Regions from separate parts of the Solibacillus sp. FSL R7-0668 genome, predicted to be linked through region 2. Evidence: riboswitches for the same ligand, from Rfam matches in the RefSeq annotation. Region 2 holds a riboswitch; each other region holds the start of a gene.

Region 1 (5,374 bases), 450 kb from region 2:
TTTAAGTAATAGTAAAATATTAACAGACCCAAAAACTACATACGTGCATTCGATTGATTTTCCTTAAGTTGCGCAAGCTATAGATGAGGTGAGAAGGTGAATGATAGTTAGAAAAATGATTGTATGTATAGCTTTTATAACGATCTTATTCATGCCAGTACACACGCTACAAATGGTTAATGCCCAGCAAGAAGCACCTGCCTATGCAAAGTGGGGCATACTCGCTATGAAGGAAACGCAAAAAAGATATCCTAATGCAAAAATTATTGACTATTTGCATCAAGGAAGCGAAAAAAGTGAAGCCGTAACAACTGAAAGATTTAAGCTATGGTTAAAAAAAGGTGAGAAAGAATTTGGGGTATTTGTCAGCATCGTGTTTGTTACAAATACAGAAAAATTGGTTGTGATTGAATTTCAAGAAACAGACAGATGACGTACATGGTTTAGTATGTGCAATTTTTTCATGGATTTCCTCAAAATTTATACCTTTACTAGGTTGGGATTTATGGATTAAATCCCAACTAGCCGCATTAATTTTTTATAGCGTTTTTCACCGAGTAGCTTATGCAATTTTTGTAATACTTCATTTGGTATGCCGGTGATGGCCCAGCTAATATTGGCGTGACGCATGATTTTGCGTAGCTTTTTAATTTCCTCCAAAGTTAATGCAACCTCGTTTTTTTGAGCAAATTGTTGAAGCTGTTCATCATTCATGTGCTGCAACTTATTTAATAGTTCTAAATTCTTCATCCTAGCTCTCCTTTCAAGTTTCTTTCCTTTACAATGCAAAAAAAGTCCTCTATACTAACTTGGTATAAATCGTAATGATTTTGAATTAGAAAGAAGCGAAAAAAATGAACAAACCATTGATTGAATTGAAGGATGTTTCCTTTCAATATGAATACACACAAGTATTAAAGAACATTTCTTTACGCGTCGATGAGGGTGATTTTTTGGCATTAATCGGTCAAAATGGCTCGGGGAAATCGACGCTCTTAAAATTGATATTGGGGCTATTAAAGCCAATGTCGGGGGATATTAAATTGTTTGGTGAGCCAGCGAATCAGTTTAAACACCGAGAATGGATTGGCTATGTGTCACAGAAGTCAAATGCCTTTAACTCAGGCTTCCCAGCAACCGTTGAAGAGGTTGTCAAAAGTGGCTTATCGCAAAAGGTAGGGCTGTTTAAGCGTTATCCAAAAGATACAGACATTTTAGTGAAATCGGCCTTGAAGGATGTCGGTATGGAGCAATTTATGAAGCGAAATATTGGACAACTTTCGGGAGGACAGCAACAACGTGTGTTTATTGCGCGCGCATTAATAGCCGATCCAAAACTACTTATTTTAGACGAGCCTACTGTTGGGATTGACCGTGAAAACGTGCAGGCATTTTATGATATGCTCGCACACTTAAATGAGCATCATAAAATGACGATGATTTTAGTAACACATGATGTAGATACCGTATCTGACCGTGTGAGCCATGTCGCATGTTTAAATCAAACGATTCATTTCCACGGTTATAAAAATGATTTTGATACCATTTCGGAAGAACAGATCGAAAGCTGGAACGGCCACTCTGTTCGAAAGATTCATTAAGAGGAGCTGGCCATTATGATTGAAGCAATATTAAACTATGAATTTTTACAAAACGCCTTTTTTTCAGGGCTTATTATTGGGGTTATCGCACCGTTACTAGGTGTATTTATTGTCGTACGCCGTTTATCGCTGATCGCGGATGCACTATCACATGTGACGCTTGCCGGGATTGCGGGGAGCTTATACTTAAGTCAGTCTTTTTCAGCACTTGCCCTACTTAACCCAATTTATTTAGGTATTGTAGCGTCGGTAAGTGGTTCCATCTTAATTGAGCGCTTACGCCGTTTGTATAAGCACTACGAGGAGCTTGCGATTCCGATTATTATGTCAGGTGGTATTGGTATTAGTGCGATTTTAATTTCGCTTGCAAGTGGCTTTAATACAGATTTAATGAGCTATTTATTTGGCTCAGTATCGGCGGTTTCGAGGCAAGATTTATTTGTTGTCCTTGCCATTGCGATAGTCGTTGTGATTTTCTTAGCATTATTTTTCAAGGAATTATTCGTATTATCCTTTGACGAAGAATATGCAAAGGCAAGTGGGTTGCCAGCGAAATGGATCCATTTGCTATTTATGATTGTTGTGGCACTTGTTATTGCGGCAAGTATGCGTATTGTGGGGATCTTATTAGTATCGAGCTTAATGACATTACCCGTTGCAGCGGCAATGCGTTTAGCCCGTGGATTTAAAGAAGCGATCATTTTAGCGATTGTCTTTGGTGAATTGGCGGTATTAATCGGATTAGTTAGCGCATTTTACTTAAACTTAGCGCCAGGTGGTACTATTGTCGTTACATCTATTATGATTTTATTAATCGTGATTTTCATGAAAAAAATAGTTTTAAAATTTTCAACTAAGGTGGAAGGGGAAGAAGCATAGTGAATACAATACGCGCGTGGGAAATATTAAAAGACAATGGCTATAAAAAAACAGATAAACGAGAATTAATTTTAGGTATGTTTGCGGCTACGGATAAATATTTGACTGCCCGTGATTTACTGCAAGTGCTGAAAAAGGATTTCCCAGGCATGAGCTTCGATACAATTTATCGTAACTTAGCAACATTTGTTGAATTAGACATTTTAGAAGAAACTGAGCTAGGTGGCGAGCGCAATTTCCGCATGCATTGTGAATCGGATCATCACCATCATCATTTTATTTGTCGTGATTGTGGGAACGTCAAGGAGTTATCCCTATGTCCAATGGAAATGCTCGGTGAAAAGCTGCCTGGCTATGCAATAGAAGCACATAAGTTTGAAATTTATGGTAAATGTCCAAACTGCTTATAAAGGTATCAATTTTATGTTTTTAAGCTTGAAATTGATGTGAAATTAAAAACTATTTGCATAATTTCAACAGTATGATAAAGTTAGTTTTACAAATTGAATAGTTTGCAAGAAAGAGATGCCTTGTGCATAAATGGGAATTCGGTGTAAATCCGAAGCTATATCCGTAACTGTAAGCGTAGATGAAAGTAAGTAAAATGCCACTGCTAAAAGCGGGAAGGTGCTTATGAGTAAAGTGAAACGCGAAGCCAGGAGACCAATCTTTTTCTGATCGTAACACACCTCTTCGGAAATAAAGAGAATGTACGGCAGCCATACATCAAACAAGCATGTTTACCTATGTATTTTTTGATTTTATGAAGCCATCCATTTTCTGGGTGGCTTTTTTTCATGCCACTTTAGTTTTCTAGAAGTAATGAATTTGAAGTTTTGAAGTGAGGTTGAGAAAGTTGAAGAAGGATATTCGTTATTCATGCTATCCATTCATGCGTGAAAAATGGAACTGTGTTGATTATGAAATTCGCACAGATTCATTAACGACACGTATTGGGGCAGTTATTCCGACATTGGTGGATGATGCACATGGCCAAACGGTATTAGAAGATATACGTATCATCCAGCCACTTGCTTATCACGTAAATGGTTCTGTACGCGGAAAATTAGCGATTACAGAAAATGACTTGCATTGGTTAAGTGATCGCTATGATTATTATGTCAGTGAAGTAAAAGATGCGATTCAGCAGTTTTTATTACCTCAAGGGGTGGAAAGCGCGGCTCGTCTTCACATTTGCCGAAGTGAAGCGAAAAAATCCTATCGCGCATTACATAAAGTAAGCGAAGAACGAGAAGTTCCTGAAATTTTATTCGACTTTTTAGGCTTACTTGCCAATGTATTGTTTGTGATGGCTGTGTATATGAACAAGCAACACGAATGTGATGAAATTGTCTTCATCTCAAAATCGTATCCAATGAAAAAGAAAAAGGAGCAAAACAATGAACTTTAAAATGAAATGGGTTGCACCTGTTGCTGCAGCACTACTTTTAGCAGCATGTGGAGCAGACGAAGAAAAAGCATCAAAGGATTCAGCAAAAGAGCCAGTTAAGCAAACAGAGGTGGATGGACCATACACAGTTGTAGATGACCGTGGGATTGAAGTAACGTTTGAGGAAGTCCCAAAAACAATCGTATCCTTACAGCCAAGTAATACTGAAATTTTATTTGAATTAGGCGTTGGGGATCAAATTGTTGGTGGAACAGATTATGATACATATCCAGAAGCAGCACAAAAAATCGAACGTGTTTCGACATCAACCGTTATTAACGCGGAACGTATTGTGGAGTTAAATCCAGACGTAGTCGTAGCGTATACAGCTGGTGATGAGGCGCAAGTTACACAGTTAGAAGATGCAGGCTTAAAGGTATTTGTCATCGCATCCGCTACATCTTTTGACGATGTCTACACAGATATCATTCAGCTTTCTGAAGTCATGGGCATTGAGGAAAAGGGAAATGAAGTTGTGGCAGATATTAAAGATCAAATTGCAGCAGTTCAAGAGAAAACAGATACAGTTGATACAAAGAAAAAAGTATACTATGAAGTATCACCAGCGCCAGATATTTGGACAACGGGTAATAACACATTCCAACAAGAAATTATGAATACTGCCGGTGTTGAAAATATTTTCGTCGATCAAGAGAGCTGGTTAAGCGTAACGGAAGAAGATGTCATCGCACGTAATCCAGAAGTAATTATTACACCAGCAACATATATGGAAAATGCAGTGGATGAAATTTTAGCTCGTGCAGGCTGGGATCAAATTCAAGCGGTTTCAAATAAAGCGGTTGTGTTAGTCGATGGTGATGTGATGTCTCGCCCAGGGCCACGTATTGGTGAAGCGGTAGAAATTATGGCAGAAGCCGTATACCCAGAATTATTTAAATAAGCTTATAATAAAGGGGCATGCCTAATTTTAGGTATGTTCTTTTAGTTATTTGCAAAGGTGGAGTAAAATGATCTTTATAACTGGCGGAGTACGTAGTGGTAAAAGTGCCTATGCCGAACAGCGCGCCCTAGCTTTGGGAAATGATAAACACTATTACTATATTGCCACGGGAGTCGCATTTGATGAAGAAATGAAAAAGCGAATTATGCGTCATCAGGAAGACCGCATGCAGCAAGCAAGCCATTGGACAACCGTGGAAATGCAAGCGGTAATACCTCAACACATCCAGCTATTATCATCCGATGCGGTTGTTTTATTTGAATGTGTGACGACATGGCTTTCCAATGTTCTCTATTTAAGTGAGCAGGAAAAAAATCGTAGCGAATATATCAAGAGCTGCATCGAATCCTTACAAAAGCAATTGTTAAATTGGCAAGTTCAAGGTGTTACAATAATTATTGTATCGAATGAAGTATTAGACGAGCTCCCTTCAACGTACGAGGAAGTGAATCATTATCGCAAGTTATTAGGGCATTTGCATCA
Region 2 (5,374 bases):
CGGGACGATTTCAAATAACACATCACGCTCCTTTAAATACAGTGCTTCCTCAGCGCCACGACCAAAAACAAACGGATCGCCCCCCTTTAAACGGACGACTTGCTTATTTCCTTTCGCATGACTTACAAGCGCTTCGTTAATTTCTTGCTGAATAAGCGCGTGCTTTCCAGGTTCTTTGCCACAATAAATTAACTCGGCATCTTTTTTGGCATGCTGTAAAATGACCGGATTGACGAGACGATCATATAAAATCACATCCGCCAACTGAATGCATTCGAGCGCACGAATGGTTAGTAATTTCGGATCTCCTGGACCCGCACCAACGATATATACAAAGCCGTTCACATTGATTCACCCTCTACTAATTGTTGTAAAAATTCCTCACAGCGTTCCAACTGCTCTTGCTGCACCCACTGTAATACTTGTGGCTCCAAAAGGGCTGCTAATGCACGACGCTTGTCTTCCCCTTCGAATCGAGCTAAGATGGTTTGTCTTCCACGCTTTAAAAAAGCAACATAATTTTCATAGCTTGAATCAAATTGCTCACTTAATTGCTGTTTTACTTGTCGGGTAAAGGCTGGGCTTGCTCCAGAAGTGGATACGGTAAGTACAAAATCACCACGGCGGACAACAGCCGGGCTTATAAAATCCATTCGTCCATTGACATCCGCGCGCGTGAACAATTGCCAATGCTGGGTGGCCTGTTCGATTTGATCATTGACTGCCTCATCATTTGTTGTAGCAAAAATGATCATCGCATCATCTAAGTCAGCTGGCTCGAAATATTTATCACGCCAATTTATGACACCTTGTTGAACAAATTGTTGCAAAGTCGCTGTTAGCATTGGGCTAATTACGGTAATGACCGCTTTTGTCGCCAGTAAGCTCTCTATTTTTTGTGTCGCCACATGCCCCCCACCAACAACGACGATTTTTTTATAATCGACATTGAGCATAACAGGGAAATAACTCATCTTCAGTCCTCCTAAGTTGTTACGATTATTTGCGAACAATCATACAAGATAAATAGTTCAAATCCGTGCCGCGTAAGTTTTCAACATCCCAAATTACTTCTTCATCGGACGTCACCTTTGTCACAACATGGGTATTTTTTATTAAATTCATTTCTTCCAGCAAATCTAGCATTTGATCTAATACCTTCGCGATTTTAATAAATACGATGCCATCATGCGTTTCAAGCACTTTACGCATCTCTTCTTTATTCGTCGTTGCGGGAATCATTGCCACATGATCATCGCCATCTGCTAACGGAATATGAAGGCGATTCGCTGTTCCATTAAATGAAGAAATACCTGCAACGGATTGCATCGGTACATCTGGATGCTGTGCTTTCATTAATTTCATCAAATGAATATATGTACTAAATAGCATTGGATCCCCCTCTGTAACAAAGGCTACATCCTTACCTTCCTGTAAATAGGCATAAATTTGTTCGACCGATTTGGCCCATTCCTGCTGTAAGGTGTCCTCATCCTTCGTCATTGGAAATACGAGCCCTAGCATGATTTTTTGCTGTGGGTCTACATAGAGGTCAATAATTTTTTGGGCATAAGATTTACTACCGCGCATTTTTTTCGGGTATGCAATTACAGGACATTCCTTTAATTTTCGAAAAGCTTTAATTGTTACTAATTCGGGATCCCCCGGGCCAACGCCTACTCCGTATAAAGTTCCTAGTGTCATTGTTTACTTCTCCTCTTTAAAAAAATTCATAAAAAAAAGCCTATTTCCGGCAAATGCTAGAAATAGGCATAAACATCCTTATAAGTATATAAAAATACTAAATAAACGTAATGGTCGCCGTCCTTCTCCCACCGAAAAGTCGTGTTGCAATAATAAAGCAGGTTTCCTGGCTCAAGCGTCATTTTACTATCACATCTTCCCATCATTTTGACAGTGATTAATTGTGATTTCATCAGCTATTACAGTAGCGGGGGCTGCATTAGATTTTTACTAATTTCCCTTTTACCTCTTATAAAAAGAGCACTTTATTACAAAAATTATGAAGTTAACGTTACTCTACCATGCTCGTATTATTTTGACAATAACAATTGCCGAACAATTATTACGATTCAAAAGAAAAAGAAGTTAAAACTAGCGAGCTTTCCCCATGAACGACAAATTAGTTTACATATTTCTCGACAAAAACTTCTTTTTTAGAGAATTCAAAAAAATAATGATGACAAATAAAAAAACAAGTGATACTATTTTCTTCACATGGTGAAAATTGAATGATTTTTGGTGCTTTTACGAGCTTAATAGGGAAACCGGTGCAAATCCGGTGCTGTCCCGCAACTGTAACTTGGAGTATTACATAATACGTCACTGCATTTTTATGCGGGAAGACATGTACTACGTTGAAGAGAAGTCAGGAGACCTGCCAACAATTAAGTTATTCAACCCTACGAGGATAGGTGCGTGAAACAAGCTAAACCGCTTGCTTTTTTGTGATGCACTTTTACTCTTAAAAGTGTATTTTTTTATGCACTTTTTTTCATCAAATAAGAAAAAAGGAGTAAAAACATGAAGCAATACTTACCAAAACTTGCTTACTTTGGCGTCGTTTTATTATTTATGCCAAAGCAAGCACATGCCATGCACATTATGGAAGGATTTTTACCAATTGGCTGGGCCATTTTCTGGTTTGCCCTATGCCTACCATTCCTTGTAAAAGGTCTAAACGTAATCCGTTCCATCGTGAAAGAAAATCCAGAAAGTAAATTATTACTTGCCTTATCAGGTGCCTTTACATTCGTCTTATCGGCGTTAAAAATCCCATCTGTAACGGGAAGCTGCTCTCACCCTACTGGTGTTGGGTTAGGCTCGATTTTATTTGGGCCATTTGTGATGAGTGTTTTAGGATCGATCGTTTTATTATTCCAATCTATTTTACTGGCACATGGTGGATTAACGACTTTAGGCGCCAATATTTTCTCCATGTCGATCGTTGGTCCATTTATTGCTGTAGGGGTCTTTAAGCTCGCAACAAAATGGGGATTATCCTTTAGCGTTGCTGTATTTTTCGCAGCCATGCTAGGTGATTTAGGCACCTATGTCATGACTTCTGTCCAATTAGCATTAGCGTTCCCAGCTGAAGTTGGTGGCATTTTAGGCTCATTCCAAAAATTCGCAAGCATCTTTGCGCTTACGCAAATTCCTTTAGCCATTAGTGAAGGATTATTAACTGTCATGATTATGAACTTCTTACAAAAATATAATATGAAGGAATTAGTTCAGCTTCGTATTTTAAAGGCAAGGGAGAGCTAATATGTTAAAGAAAAATTTAATTTTACTTTTAGGTGTCGTTGTTCTGGCAATTATCCCATTATTATTTTTACAGGATGCCGAATTTGGTGGGGCTGATGGTGAAGCCGAAGCAGCCATTACTGAAATCGCAACGAATTACGAGCCATGGTTTAGCGCTATTTGGGAGCCTCCAAGTGGGGAAATTGAAAGTCTATTATTCGTTTTACAAGGCGTGATTGGTGCACTCATTATCGGCTATTTCATTGGCTATATGCGCGGAAAGCATGCGAAGGATCATGCTGAACATTGATTATTTAGCCAGTCATAATGCGCTTCACAAGGTGGTAGCTAGTCAAAAAATGGCGTTAAGCTTTATCGGGCTATTCATCGTAACATTATTTCGAAATAACATTCTGTCGGTTTGGACACTACTCTTTATGAGTAGTGTCATTATCTTTTATGCCAAAATCCCCTGGAAATCCTATGTAAGCTTACTCATTGCACCGATTGGCTTCGTGTTAGCGGGGGGTATAGCCATTGTCATATCGATCACCTTGTCACAGTCTGTTCCGGCGCATACATTATGGCATAGCTCGCTTTTTGGCATACAGTTCTTTATATTGCCGAGTGATTTATTGCGAGCCATCACGCTATTTTTTACCGCAATTAGTGCGACAAGTTGCTTGTACTTTTTAATTTTAACAACACCGATGTATGAAATTAGTCCCGTACTTGCCAGATTAAAAGTGCCAACCATTATCATTGAATTAATGGAGCTGATGTATCGGTTTATCTTTTTATTTTTACAAACCATTACACAGCTATATACCGCGCAGCACGCTCGTTTAGGCTATCGCACTTATCGAAGTAGCTTTCAATCATTGAGCTTGCTTATTAGCGCGCTCTTTCGCTCAATTTTCGTCCGCTATCAGGCTCTTTCTTATGCGATGGCTGCTCGAAATATTGAACAATTTATTATCCCGCAAGCCTTTTCACCTACAAAATACTGGGATTTCAAGCTGACACTAATTGCAGTCGTCTATTTGATTATTGGGTTTTTATTCATCTTGTAAGGAGATTTTAGTTATGATAGAAAGCTATTTTACATTTGAGCAAGTATCGTTTCACTATGAGGATGGCACACAGGCTTTACTTGATGTGACCTTAACCATTCCAAAAGGCAAAAAGGTCGCCATCTTAGGTGAAAATGGTTCCGGAAAATCAACATTTTTCAAACTTCTTATTGGGCTAGAAAAACCAACGAGTGGGGAAATCACATTTTTAAACAAGCCATTACATTATTCTAAAAAACAATTAATCGAGTTGCGCGAGCAGGTTGGCTTTGTCTTTCAAGAAGCAGATAATCAGCTATTTGCCTCTACCGTCAAACACGATATATTATACGGTCCACTTAACTTGAAATGGTCTCACGAAAAAATTGAACGTCAGGTTGAAACGGCGATTGAATTAACAGAGCTAGAGGACTTAACAGAGCGCCCTATCCATTTTTTAAGTGGTGGGCAAAAAAAACGTGTGACGATTGCTGGCGTCTATGCAATGGATCCGAAAATTTATATTTTAGATGAACCAACAAGCAGCTTAGATTATTATTTTTCCAATCAGCTCACAGCGTATTTAGATGAACTTGATCGTGAGGATAGAACCTTTTTATATTCCACCCATCAGGTCAATTTAATTTATGAATGGGCTGATCATTTTATCGTCTTTCATAAAGGGCAATTGCTATATTCAGGGCAAAGGGATGCGCTTTTTGGAAATGACGCGTTATTAGAAAAAGCCCATATCGAAAAACCATGGATTGTGAAATGCTATGAATCGATGCTACAAGAAGGTATGATTCAGCCACAATCGCAACTTCCCGGCTCGATGGAAGAATTAATACAGCTGATGAAATCTCATTATGATACGAATTTTTCTTATGGAGGTAGACTATGAAAAAGGACATATTACAATCTGATCAACCGTATGAGCTCGAACTTTTTATGGAGGAAAATGTATTTGAGGATATCGAAACATGCTTTATACAATTTGTCACCGCTTCATTCGTTATTGAATTAGACTGATTGTATTAACACGAAAAAACTTG
Region 3 (5,374 bases), 1.1 Mb from region 2:
CACGCTGTAATTCATTCGTAGGCAGCATTGTAATTTGTGGCTTTGGTACTTCTGGATGTGGATACGTTGCAACTCGCGCCTTATATACATCGGCAATTTGCTGCTGTAAAATGACCTCATGTGGCAAGCCATATGCGCGCACTTCGCCATCTTCTAACAGTAGTAATTCATCACAATATAACGAGGCTAAGTTGATATCGTGGAAAATCGACACAACCGTTAGTCCATGCTGTTCTACTTGCAGACGAATCATATCTAAAATTTGCTTTTGATGCGCGATATCTAGATGATTCGTTGGTTCATCCAGCAGAAGGAGCTCCGAGTTTTGAGCCAGTGCCTGTGCGATAAATACACGTTGCTGCTCGCCGCCAGATAAAAACTCTAAATAATGCTCCTTGTAGCGCGTAACACCGGTGCTTTCCATAGCATGCTGTACCATCTGTTCATCCACATCTGACCAAGTCGAAAAAAAGCCTGTTTGATGGGGGTAACGACCTAGTGAAACCGCATCATAAACACGATTTGAAAATGTACTCGCATTTAATTGTGGGAGCACCGCCATTTTTTTGGCTAGTTGCTTCACATCATAGCTTTTAATCGGCTGATTTTCGATTAATACTTCACCCGTAGTGGGATTAATAATGCCGCTAATCATTTTTAATAATGTCGATTTTCCGCTACCATTCGGACCTAGTATCCCCAAAATTCGACCTTTTTTCACGTGAAACGTCACATTTTTCACAACACTCTTGCCGCTATAGCCACCGCTTAAGTCATTTACCTGTAACATTATGCAACACCCTTTCTACGTTGCTTAAAGAAAATATACGCAAATACTGGTGCACCTATAAAGGACGTAATGACACCTATCGGCAATTCGATTGGCGCGATAATCGTACGCGACACTAAATCACAAATTACGAGCAAACTCGCGCCATTTAAAAACGAAAGGCTGAGCAAATGTCGATGATCTGCACCAATTAAAATACGAATCATATGCGGCACAACTAACCCAACAAAGCCAATCGTTCCTGACGCCGCAACCGCAGCACCCGTCAAAATCGAGCCTCCTGCTAAAATCATATATTTACTACGCTTTACATTGACTCCTAAATATTGCGCGCGCTCCTCACCGTAAACCATTGCATTTAGCTCGCGACGATTCAGCCAAATAATTAATGCGCCAATGATCATAAACGGTATAACCATTCTCACATAGGGCCAGCCACGCATCGACACACTACCAAGTAACCAGCCGATAATTTCACGCAGCTGCTCGCCCGTCAATGCTACCATCAATGAAATACAGGCACCTAAAAATGAACTAAAAATAATTCCAGTTAAAATCAATGTTTCCATTTTCATCGTACGGTCTACTAAACGAGCAAACAGAAGCACGATGACAATTGTTATCGCCGCGCCTAGCATACTAAAGATTGGGAGCGTAAACGAGCCAAGGAATGGAATCGAAATACCTAAAAAAATCGTCATTACAGCCCCAACAGAAGCTCCCGAGGAAACGCCTAGTGTATACGGGTCTGCTAATGGATTTTTCAGCAAACCTTGGAAGGCAGCTCCCGCAATTGCAAGAGACGCACCAATTAATGCCGCTAAAATAACACGTGGCATTCGTATTTTCCAAAGAATGCTGTAGGCAACGGGGTCTGTCGTTTTATCCCACAGAGTAGAGAGCGGAATGTCGACCGAACCAAATGAAATCCCAATCCACATACTCGCTAAAAGTAATCCAATCGATAAAATATAGGCGATTGAATATTTACTGTTCATTAAATACCTCTGGATAAATAGCCTCCGCGATCGATTCAATGCCCTCCACTAGACGTGGACCTTGACGACTTGTCGTATCCGCATCCACTAATTTTACGTTGCTGTTTTTCACCGCAGTCATCTCTGCATAGGCATCATTTGTTGTAAGTTCCTCAATATCATTTTCATACGTCGCTAAAATAACATCTGGGTTACTGCTGACGAATTGCTCAGCGCTATACATTGGCCAGCCTAGTTCGGGTACAGCATTTTCCACATTTAGTACTTCTAACATTTCATTAATAAAGGTATCCTGCCCTGCTGCATAAAGGTCAGGGTCTGTACCAACAACGATAAATACCGACTTTTCTTCTAAGTCTGCCACCTTCACTTCGATTTCTTCAATGTCTTCTTTCATTGAAGCGATAATATCGTTCGCTTCTTGTACCTTATTTGTCAAACGCCCAATTTGCTCAATCGTCGTATATGTTTCTTCAAATGTTTTAGCATCTTTCACAACAAATACCGGAATCCCAACTGCTTCTAGCTGTGCAATCGCTTCTTCATTAAAGCTATACATACCTGATTCATGCGCCAATACTAAATCGGGTTCTAAGGCAATGAGTTGCTCTAAATTAAATTCCATGCCGCCAACCTTTTCCTTCGTTAACGCTTCCTCTGGGTATGTGTCATTGTCAGAAACACCAATAATTTGATCGTTTAAGCCTAAGCCAAATAAGATTTCTGTATTTGATGGAACGAGTGAAATAATACGCTCCGGAGCTTTTTTGATTGTAATATCTTTGCCTAATGCATCCATTTGTGTAATTGGAAATTGGGCTTGCTCTGTTGCCTCGGTAGTTTCATTTTCTTTTACTTTGTCTGCTTCTTCCTCGCCGCATGCTGCTAATGCTACTGTTAATACGGCTACTGAAGAAAGTGCTTGCCATTTTTTCATTGTAAAACTGCCTCCTTGGATTTAGAAAACACATCTACTGTGCTCATTGTTTCATAAGCCCTGATCACCTGTTATTTAGCAAAAAGAAAAAGCCCCACCTCATATGAGAAGGAAGCTTTACGTATGCAAATAAAATTCAACTAACCGGAACTTATCTGCCACATCCTATCCTCGTAGGCGTATCTTTGGGCATTATAAAGGCAGGTCTCCTGGCTTATGCGTTCAAACGTTTAATAGCGCCTTCCCGTATGATACAGTGGCATCATGCTTTAAACTCGCATTTACAGTGGCGGGACCGCATCGGCATTTAACCGATTTCCCTATTACTTCTTATTGTTGAATAAGAACCTTTACAATCGATATGAAATTTATCTTTTATTATAGCGGATAAATTTCGTTTTGTACGCAAACTTATACTTATTTTCAGATAATTCCTCTTAATTCATTAAATATGATACGTGTATTCTTCTGGTAGGACGCGGCGTAGAAATTGCTTTGTGCGGTCTTCTTTTGGCTGCACGAATATTTCATGTGGTGAGCCCTCTTCGATAACATGACCACCATCCATGAAAATTATCCGGTTGGCCACCTCCTTAGCAAATGACATTTCATGTGTCACTACGAGCATTGTTGTCCCTTCTTTTGCGATATCCTTCATCACCGTTAGCACTTCGCCAACCAATTCTGGATCGAGTGCAGAAGTGGGTTCGTCAAATAAAATAATATCTGGATTTAAGGCGACCGCGCGTGCAATACCGACACGCTGCTGTTGGCCTCCTGATAGCTGACTTGGGTAAGCATCATATTTCGCCGATAATCCGACTTTATCGAGCGCTGTTTTCGAAATGTCATAGGCCTGATCCTTTTTCATGCCGCGCCCAATAATTAAACCTTCTGCCACATTTTCAAGCGCAGTTTTATTATTAAACAAATTATAATTTTGAAAGACGAAAGCCGTTTTTTTACGAATAGCCAAAATATCCTTTTTCGAGGCTTTATGTAGATCCACCGCAATTTCATCAAAATGGGCAGTCCCCACATCTGCATGCTCTAAAAAATTTATGCAGCGTAGCAAGGTCGTTTTCCCTGAACCACTCGGCCCTAAAATGACAACTACATCGCCTTTAGCTATCGTTAAATCGACCCCTTTTAACACTTCATTTCCACCAAAAGTTTTATGCACATTTTTTACTTCCAGCATGCTATCCCCTCCCTCTATAAATGTTGATATATCAATGGTTTGCACCGTTTTCGAGTGTCCAAAAAATATTTTTCGACACGTACATCTATCGTTATTTTGTAATTCTTGATTTTTTTTACAAACAGTCCGTACGCTTCGCTATAGGATAAACCAGTAAATGGTAATTATCCCTCTGATCCTGTGCGCTATATCGATGCACTTTTGGATCTCTGCGTTGCTTATGATGACGGACCCTCCCATATCTCTAGGCGTCTGATGCGCGTACATTCCTTCGTTCGGTCTATTCATAAGGCAGAGGCTGGCGATGCTCCCTTAGGGACTCTTTGCGATTCGCACGGTCGAATGGTGGAAATAGTGCCGGCTTCTCCGTGTCATCCTCTTGTTTGTGACTTCTGATGGTGTCGCTTACGCAGCCGTTTGAAGCTGGGTGAAATCGTTCATCATTTGGTCTGGATTAAAATAAATTTTCTTGTTACACAAGGCATGTAAAATCTTCAGTAACTTCCCACACAGGACGACAATCGATTGCTTTTTACGCAGTGGATTGTTGGTGCGTGTGGTGTAATGTTCGTGTAACGCTTTAAACGCTAGATTATGTTGAATCAATGGCATCATGACACGGAATAGGAGGGCGCGAAGTTTGCGTCTTCCACGTTTAGAAATCCGTTTTTGTCCGGTTTGTTTACCTGAAGAGTTTTCACGCAATGTGAGTCCCGCGAGTTTGATTAATTGGCGTGGATGCGTATATTGCGTGAGCGAACCGACTTCTGATAGTAATTCGACAATCGTGACATCGCCGATTCCGGGTACAGATGCTAGGTAGTCATAATCCGTCATTTGTTTCGCTAATTCCGTTAATTGTACAGTCAATTCATCGAGCTGTGCCTGCATTAGTTTCACTTGAGAAAGCAGTGTGGCGATTTCATAACGGGCCATCACCAGTCCTTCCGTCAGTCCAATTGAATGAGGTGCCAGTTCGACTAATTGTTTCGCTTTCGGTAGTTGAGGACTTTTCATCCCGTCTACTTGGCGATAAAGGAAGAGCAGTTCTTCCGGTGTTTTCCCTTGAATATCCATTGGCAGCGGCGTTTTTTCCAGCACCGCATACGCCATTTTTCCAAAATTTTTAAAGACTTGTGTAAACTCTGGGAAGAAACGGTCTAACCAACGAATGATGCGGTTTTGAAGGGCGTTTAAATCCTCTTGAATTTTTGAACGCAACGTCGCACCATTTCGTAATTCCGCTTCCACGCCTTCTAAAAGACGAGGATAGCTAAAGCGTCCATCTCGCATTAGACGGGCGATGACAAGCGCATCTTTTTGGTCATTTTTCGTCTGCAGGTTGTCGTCGAGTTCTTTCGAGCGATTGACGTGCATCGGATTGACCATCACAAACGGAATCCCATAGTGTGTTAAAAACGCCGCTAAGTTCATCCAGTAGTGACCAG

Evidence for each region. Region 2 has a riboswitch for cobalamin ahead of MKX47_RS08070 (energy-coupling factor ABC transporter permease). Riboswitches for the same ligand answer to the same signal wherever they lie in the genome.
Region 1: linked by a shared signal. The riboswitch ahead of MKX47_RS05670 (hypothetical protein) and the one ahead of MKX47_RS08070 (energy-coupling factor ABC transporter permease) in region 2 are both predicted to bind cobalamin.
Region 3: linked by a shared signal. The riboswitch ahead of MKX47_RS02520 (ABC transporter substrate-binding protein) and the one ahead of MKX47_RS08070 (energy-coupling factor ABC transporter permease) in region 2 are both predicted to bind cobalamin.

The regions. Positions count from the first base shown of each region.
Region 1 is NZ_JBBOUU010000001.1:1,213,768-1,219,141, forward strand. Features, by position in the region: gene MKX47_RS05645 (DUF3889 domain-containing protein) at 101-433, shown strand; gene MKX47_RS05650 (isopropylmalate synthase) at 511-750, opposite strand; gene MKX47_RS05655 (metal ABC transporter ATP-binding protein) at 855-1,601, shown strand; gene MKX47_RS05660 (metal ABC transporter permease) at 1,617-2,480, shown strand; gene MKX47_RS05665 (Fur family transcriptional regulator) at 2,480-2,890, shown strand; cobalamin riboswitch at 2,987-3,166, shown strand; gene MKX47_RS05670 (hypothetical protein) at 3,337-3,891, shown strand; gene MKX47_RS05675 (ABC transporter substrate-binding protein) at 3,881-4,831, shown strand; gene MKX47_RS05680 (bifunctional adenosylcobinamide kinase/adenosylcobinamide-phosphate guanylyltransferase) at 4,899-5,374, shown strand, end outside.
Region 2 is NZ_JBBOUU010000001.1:1,667,422-1,672,795, reverse strand. Features, by position in the region: gene cobA (uroporphyrinogen-III C-methyltransferase) at 1-345, opposite strand, end outside; gene MKX47_RS08080 (precorrin-2 dehydrogenase/sirohydrochlorin ferrochelatase family protein) at 342-974, opposite strand; gene cobI (precorrin-2 C(20)-methyltransferase) at 1,000-1,704, opposite strand; cobalamin riboswitch at 1,844-2,027, opposite strand; cobalamin riboswitch at 2,244-2,420, shown strand; gene MKX47_RS08070 (energy-coupling factor ABC transporter permease) at 2,545-3,288, shown strand; gene MKX47_RS08065 (energy-coupling factor ABC transporter substrate-binding protein) at 3,290-3,577, shown strand; gene cbiQ (cobalt ECF transporter T component CbiQ) at 3,564-4,340, shown strand; gene MKX47_RS08055 (energy-coupling factor ABC transporter ATP-binding protein) at 4,354-5,223, shown strand; gene MKX47_RS08050 (hypothetical protein) at 5,220-5,351, shown strand.
Region 3 is NZ_JBBOUU010000001.1:523,432-528,805, reverse strand. Features, by position in the region: gene MKX47_RS02530 (adenosylcobinamide amidohydrolase) at 1-790, opposite strand, end outside; gene MKX47_RS02525 (FecCD family ABC transporter permease) at 790-1,788, opposite strand; gene MKX47_RS02520 (ABC transporter substrate-binding protein) at 1,778-2,725, opposite strand; cobalamin riboswitch at 2,908-3,092, opposite strand; gene MKX47_RS02515 (amino acid ABC transporter ATP-binding protein) at 3,171-3,926, opposite strand; gene MKX47_RS02510 (IS110 family transposase) at 4,332-5,374, opposite strand, start outside.